Variovorax paradoxus B4: one gene and its partner. The protein of the gene in region 1 interacts with the protein of each later gene in a pairwise test. Links are inferred from orthologs where the notes say so. Each region holds a gene or a part of one and is shown on either strand. Other genes may lie near its edges. The genes, in order: glmS and VAPA_RS23570.

Region 1 (3,198 bases):
CGGCATGTCGCGCGCCGCCACCACCAGAACGAAGTCCGGCCCCGGCGAGACGCGCCAGCATTGCTGCACGGCGTCGTCGGCGATCACGCGGGCTTCGAAGGCATCGAGGGCCGCGGCGTCCTGCCGGTCCAGCGAGATCTCGACCACCGCCTGCAAGCCGTGGCCCAGCACCGCGGCGAGCCGATCGGGCGAGAGCAGCGCGACCTGGCGCTCGATCAACCCCTCCTGCCGCAGGCGATGAACGCGGCGCAGGCAGGTGGGCGGCGAGATGCCCAGGTCGGCCGCCAGCCGCTGGTTGGTCTGCGAAGCGTCGCGCTGGAGCGCATCGAGCAGGCGAAGGTCTATTGCATCCAGAGAAATGGATTCCATATTCAATTGGATTATGGAATAAAAATCCACTTCTCTGAAGTGATGAAAGAAAAGTTCGAAATGAATGAAATTTCGAATGCATATTTTTTCAACTGCTTCCTACCATCGAGCCTCTTCTTCATTCAAAGGCAGCTCACCATGTGCGGCATCGTCGGCGCAGCGTCCCATCGCAACATCGTTCCGGTCCTGGTCCAGGGCCTCCAGAGGCTCGAATACCGCGGCTACGACTCCTGCGGCGTGGCGGTCCATGCGGGCGGGCTCACGCGGGCGCGCACCACGTCGCGCGTAGCGGACCTCGTCACACAGGTGCGCGAAGACCATGTCGAAGGCCTGACGGGCATCGCCCACACGCGCTGGGCCACGCACGGCGCGCCCGCCGTGCACAACGCCCACCCGCACTTCAGCCATGGCCCCGGCGCCGATGCGCAAGGCGCGCGGCCGGGCCGCATCGCGCTGGTGCACAACGGCATCATCGAGAACCACGAACCCCTGCGCGCGGCGCTCGAAGCCAAGGGCTACGTGTTCGAGAGCCAGACCGACACCGAGGTCATCGCCCACCTCGTCGACAGCCTCTACGACGGCGACCTGTTCGAGGCCGTGAAGGCCGCGGTGCTGCAATTGCACGGCGCCTATGCCATTGCCGTGATGTGCCGCGACGAGCCGCAGCGCGTGGTGGGCGCGCGCGCGGGCTCGCCGCTGATCCTGGGCGCGGGCAAGGAGGGCGGCGAGAACTTCCTGGCGAGCGACGCCATGGCGCTGGCCGGCGTGACCGACCAGATCGTCTACCTCGAAGAAGGCGACGTGGTCGACCTGCAGCCCGGCAAGTACTGGATCGTCGACCGCAACCACAAGCCCGTGCAGCGCCAGGTGCGCACCGTGCAGGCGCACAGCGGCGCGGCCGAGCTCGGCCCGTACCGTCACTACATGCAGAAGGAAATCTTCGAGCAGCCGCGCGCCATCGGCGACACGCTCGAGGGCGTGGCCGGCATCGTGCCCGAGCTGTTCGACGGCATCGGGCAGGACGGCGCCACCGGCGCGAGCGCGCACCGCGTGTTCAAGGACATCGACAAGATCCTCATCCTGGCCTGCGGCACCAGCTACTACAGCGGCTGCACCGCCAAGTACTGGCTCGAGAGCATCGCGAAGATCTCGACGCAGGTCGAGATCGCGAGCGAGTACCGCTACCGCGATTCGGTGCCCGATCCGAAGACGCTGGTGGTCACCATCAGCCAGTCGGGCGAAACGGCGGACACGCTGGCCGCCTTGAAGCACGCGCGGGAGCTCGGCATGGCGCAGACGCTGACCATCTGCAACGTGGCCACCAGCGCGATGGTGCGCGAATGCAAGCTGGCCTACATCACGCGAGCCGGGGTGGAAATTGGCGTGGCCTCGACCAAGGCCTTCACCACGCAGTTGGCCGGGTTGTTCCTGCTGACGCTCGCCATCGCGCAGACCAAGGGCCACTTGAGCGAGGCCGACGAGACGCGCTACCTGAAGGAGATGCGCCATCTGCCCGTCGCGCTGCAATCGGTGCTCGCGCTGGAACCGCAGATCATCGGCTGGGCCGAAGACTTCGCGCGCAAGGACAACGCGCTCTTTCTCGGCCGCGGGCTGCACTATCCGATCGCGCTCGAAGGCGCGCTCAAGCTCAAGGAAGTGACCTACATCCACGCCGAGGCCTATGCCGCCGGCGAACTCAAGCACGGCCCGCTCGCGCTGGTCACCAGCGAGATGCCGGTGGTGGCCGTGGCGCCGAACGACACCCTGCTCGAAAAGCTCAAGAGCAACCTGCAGGAAGTGCGCGCGCGCGGCGGCGTGCTCTACGTGCTGGCCGACGGCGACACAAAGATCAAGGGCAGCGAAGGCCTGCATGTGATCCGCATGCCCGAGCACTACGGCGCACTCTCGCCGCTGCTGCACGTGGTGCCGCTGCAATTGCTGGCCTACCACACGGCCTGCGCGCGGGGCACCGATGTCGACAAGCCGCGCAACCTGGCGAAGAGCGTGACGGTGGAGTGATCGAAGGGGGATTTCGCCGACAGTTGTTCTTTGCCATTAATGTCTGAGACAGCGCATTAAAGTCCGAGACACGGTATTTCGTCGCGCATCTGGACAAATCCATCTATACCCTGCCTACAGGAGCGGGGGCGAGACGATGGGCTTCGCCGCCTCGCCAAGGATTGCGCCACAGCTGGCGGCTCCATCTGGTTGTTCGAGGAATTGGATGCCACGGCCGGAGATGAGAAAACGTATCGTCCCCTGCGGGATTGCAGCGAGCGGTTTGCCGAGGCAGTCGTGGCGTGGCGAGAAGGGCGCGGAGCCTTGCCTGGCCTGAAGCCCGGCGAGCTTCTTCGGCTGTAGGCATCTCCCTGCGGGCGCACCGGACGCATATTGGCTATTTTTTGCCCATCCCCCGATGAAGTTAAATAAGGCTGAAGTAGCAATTTGGTCGTAACTCATTGGCGGCAGTTCGGTCGCGCCCTCGAGGCGACCGAGGCGCTTTCACTTTCGGGGGGCTGATGCGCTCGCACGCTCTTTCATCAATTGCCGGTGTCCCATTGTCCCTCGTGCAGTTCAGGTCGCTGGCGACCACCAGTTCTTTGGTTCTCATCGAATCCAGCCTTTGAGAGGTGCTTCCAAGAAAAACAGATTTCGAGTTCTCCATGGAACCAGTCGCAGCACTTTGCTCTTTAAACAGAGAGGCTGTAGCGCGAGTCATTTCGGGGATTGGATGCCCAACATGGGTGTGCATGTGCCCCCGCATTTCATCTGTCGTTACGTAACGGCATTCATCGCCTTCTCGTATTGCGCCTTCAATTCTTGAAAATT
Region 2 (3,263 bases), 3.9 Mb from region 1 along the record:
TTTCTTGTTCCGGCAGGCGGTCATATTCGGGCCGCAGGTCGAGCATGGCGGCGCGTGCGCGGGCAAGGAACACCGCTTTCTCTTCGCCCTCGGCCAGCTGGATCGGCGCGCCGAACCGCACCGTGCACGCCAGCGGAATCGGCACCAGCGTGCCCTTGGGAAGCACGCGTTTCAGGTTCTCGATCCACACCGGCACCAGCCGCACGGTGGGACAGGCGCGCGCCAGGTGGAAGAGGCCGCTCTTGAGCGGCAGCAGGATCTCGTCGCCGGTGTTGCGCGTGCCCTCGGGGAACATGATGAGCGAGTCGCCGCCGTCCAGCGCCTCCTTCATCTGCTCGACCGGGTTCTCGCCCTGGCCCGAGCCGTCGCGCCGGATCATCAGCGCGTTGAACACGTCGGCGCCGATGAAGTGGCGCAGCTTCGAGGCATTCCAGTAGTCCTGCCCGGCCACGGGCCGCGTGAGCGCGCGCAGGTCGGGCGGCAGCGTGGCCCACAGCAGCACGAAGTCGCCGTGGCTCGTGTGGTTGGCGAAGTAGAGCGTCTGCTCGGCCTTGGGCGTGGTGCCGCTCCAGATGGCGCGCACACCGGTCAGGAGGCCGGCTGCGCCGATGATCAGCTTGCCCGCGACCACGGCCAGCGCGCGGCGCAGCACCGTGCTCTCGGGGCTGTGGTCTTTGTTGTCGTCTTCTTCGGTCAAGAGAGGTCCTGTGTCATCAAGGCAAGGAGAAACATCGCGCTCTGGCAGGCGACCACGATCGCATGCCGCTGCATGAGCTGGCGGGTGCCCTGCACGCGGTCGTCGAGCGGGCGAACGGCCTTCGGCGCCTCTGCACTGCGCAGGCCGAGCCGGTCGAGCGCGGTGTCGAGCGCGTCCAGCGATGCGATGGCGCCGCGCGCCAGATCGGCGAACAGCGCCTGGTCGAAGCGCAACCTGAACGCGAAATAGCGCTCGAGCGCGCCCAGCACCAGCACCGCGCCGAACCCCATGGCGGCCGTGCTCGACAGCGAGCGCAGCGTGAGCGCGAGCACCAGCGCCGCAATGCATGTGAGCGCGAAGCCCCACACCGCCAGCACCGCTGCGGCGCGCAGCAGTGCGGCCAGTGATGCGCAGGTGGCGCGTTCGCTGTCAGTCATGAGGTGGTGCTCCCGAAGCGGCGGTGCCCAATGGCTCGAGCGACATCCGCCACGCATGCCGCAGCACGATCTGCGGACGCGCAAGGCGCACGGCGTCCTCGGCCTGCGCCAGTCCGCCCACCGCACCGTAGCGGCCCAGCCAGGCGATCACGGCGGCGGCGCTGCGCGAAAAGCCCAGCGCGCAGCAGACCCACACGGGCGCGCCTTCTGCATTGCGGCGCTGCCCTTCGATGACCGCGGCCGCGCGTTGCAGCCGCACGGTCGGCGGCACGGTCAGGTCGAGGATCGGCACGCAGCGCGCATGCGGCACGCCCGCCGGTGCCTGCAGTTCGGCGCACAGGCTCACGAGCCGGGGCCGGCCGGCGGCGATCCATTCGGCGCGCGTGGGCCGCCGCCCGAGCAGCAGGCCCGGCACCACCTCGACGAAAGCCGGCAGCCTGCGCGTCCAGAGCCATGCGTTGACGGCCGCGCCGAGGCGATAGGGCGCAAGCAGCCAGCGCGCTGCCCAGCCCATGCGGCCCCGGCCGTTCATCTGGAAGCCGCGGGCGCCGAAGCCGACGTAGTTGAGCGCCACCAGCGCCAGCGAGGCCGAAGGCCACGCGAGCCACAGCGCCATACCGCCCAGCTGCATGGCCGCCGCGAGGAACAGCACCGCGCCCATGGCGTAGAAGCCTGCGAGCTTCCAGCGCTGTGCGTCGTGCGTGCATTGCCAGGCGCGCGGCATCGAAACCGTGCGCTCCAGCGGCCACAGCCAGACGCAGAAGAGCCCGAGCAGCGCGCCGGTCGGAATGTCGATGAAATGGTGCTGCCAGGTCGTGAGCACCGAGGCGCAGATCGCGAACGCCCACACATGCAGCACCAGCCTTGCCCACGGGGCGCGCAGGAACTGCCGGTACCAGTCCCACAGGATCACCGCCAGCGCGATGTGCAGCGAAGGCGCCTGGTTGTAGGGCTGGTCGAAGCCGCGCAGCGCGTTGAACAAGAAGGCCGGCGCGCCCTCGACCGCCGGCTGCCCGAAGCTGAAATGCAGCGGCCAGATGACGAAGCAGGTGCAGGCGATGAGCGTCGCGCTCACGAGCCGCAGGGCGTGTCGGTCGAGCGTGTGCCTGCTGCGCGCGAGGAAGAGCGAGAGCGCGTAGAAGACGTTGATCGTCCAGTACGGAAAGATCGTCCAGGCCCAGAAGGGCAGCTGCCGCTCCCACTCGAAGGCCATCGAGGGCACCTGCGCGCGCGTGGTGGCCCACCAGTTGGCAAGGCCGTAGGTCGCATAGAACAGCGGCCCCAGGAACACGAGCCAGGCGGCTGCGCGCTTCCATGGCCGTTGTGCCAGCCGGTGTTTCATCTGGCGCGAAGCCCGGAGTTCACCCGACCCTCACCGCGAGCGAGACGGTGAAGATGCCCCACTCGTCGATGCGCTGGTCGATCTTGCGGAAGCCCGCTTCCTCCACCAGCTGGTCCATCTCGGCCTGCGTGCGGCGGCGCATCACCCAGGCTTCGCCCTGGCGATGGCTGGTGAGCGCGCGCGCGATCATTTCGAGCTGTGGATGCCAGGGCTGGCCGGTGTAGACCAGATAGCCGCGGTCTTCCACCGCATCGCCCACGCCCGCCAGCGAACGCCGCACCATCTCGTTGTCGGGGAACAGCTCGTAGAGGCCCGACACCACCGCGAGCGTGGGGCGCGGCGTCACGGTGGCCAGGCTGATGCGGTCGAAGGCGTCGGCCTGCACGAACTGCGCCACGTCTTCCAGGCCCTTCTCGGCAATGAGCGCGCGGCCGTCGCGCACGTTGATGTCGCTGTAGTCGCGCAGCAGGATCGAGCTGGCCTTGACCGGGCTCGCAAGCACCGCGTCGAGCACGTAGCGGCCATGGCCGGCCGCGATGTCCATCACGCGCACGTCGCGGTGCATCTCGGCCAGGCGCTCCATCGCGATGCGGATCAGCTCCTCGACGTGGATCTTGCGCTGCCGGATGCCGCGCCAGCCGATCGAGTCCAGGTAGGTCCGGTCGATGGAGCGGCCCAGCGCGCCCTTGCCCTGCGGCTCGTTGCGGTAGACGTAGTCGAGCGTGCTGCCCGAATCGAAGCCGGTGTCATGCCCGAGCTTCACGCCGCGCGAGAGCATGCCGCCCAG

The links.
Region 2: the proteins of glmS (region 1) and VAPA_RS23570 interact in binary tests that used the Escherichia coli proteins (3 or more experiments, as listed by UniProt). The link is inferred for Variovorax paradoxus B4 from one-to-one orthologs.

What each region holds. Positions count from the first base shown.
Region 1 is NC_022247.1:1,164,289-1,167,486, forward strand. Bases 65-2,947 are described here. They hold glmS (glutamine--fructose-6-phosphate transaminase (isomerizing)), read left to right. Parts: upstream 65-507; coding sequence 508-2,388; downstream 2,389-2,947. Other genes in these bases: VAPA_RS05230 (Lrp/AsnC family transcriptional regulator), read right to left, coding at 65-369. Outside these bases: more of VAPA_RS05230, read right to left, coding at 1-64. UniProt on the Escherichia coli protein: Catalyzes the first step in hexosamine metabolism, converting fructose-6P into glucosamine-6P using glutamine as a nitrogen source.
Region 2 is NC_022247.1:5,062,204-5,065,466, reverse strand. What follows is about bases 302-3,249. They hold VAPA_RS23570 (phosphatase PAP2/dual specificity phosphatase family protein), read right to left. Parts: upstream 2,477-3,249; coding sequence 1,127-2,476; downstream 302-1,126. Other genes in these bases: VAPA_RS23565 (bifunctional alpha/beta hydrolase/class I SAM-dependent methyltransferase), read right to left, coding at 2,496-3,249; VAPA_RS23575 (hypothetical protein), read right to left, coding at 694-1,134; VAPA_RS23580 (lysophospholipid acyltransferase family protein), read right to left, coding at 302-697. In the rest of the region: more of VAPA_RS23580, read right to left, coding at 1-301; more of VAPA_RS23565, read right to left, coding at 3,250-3,263.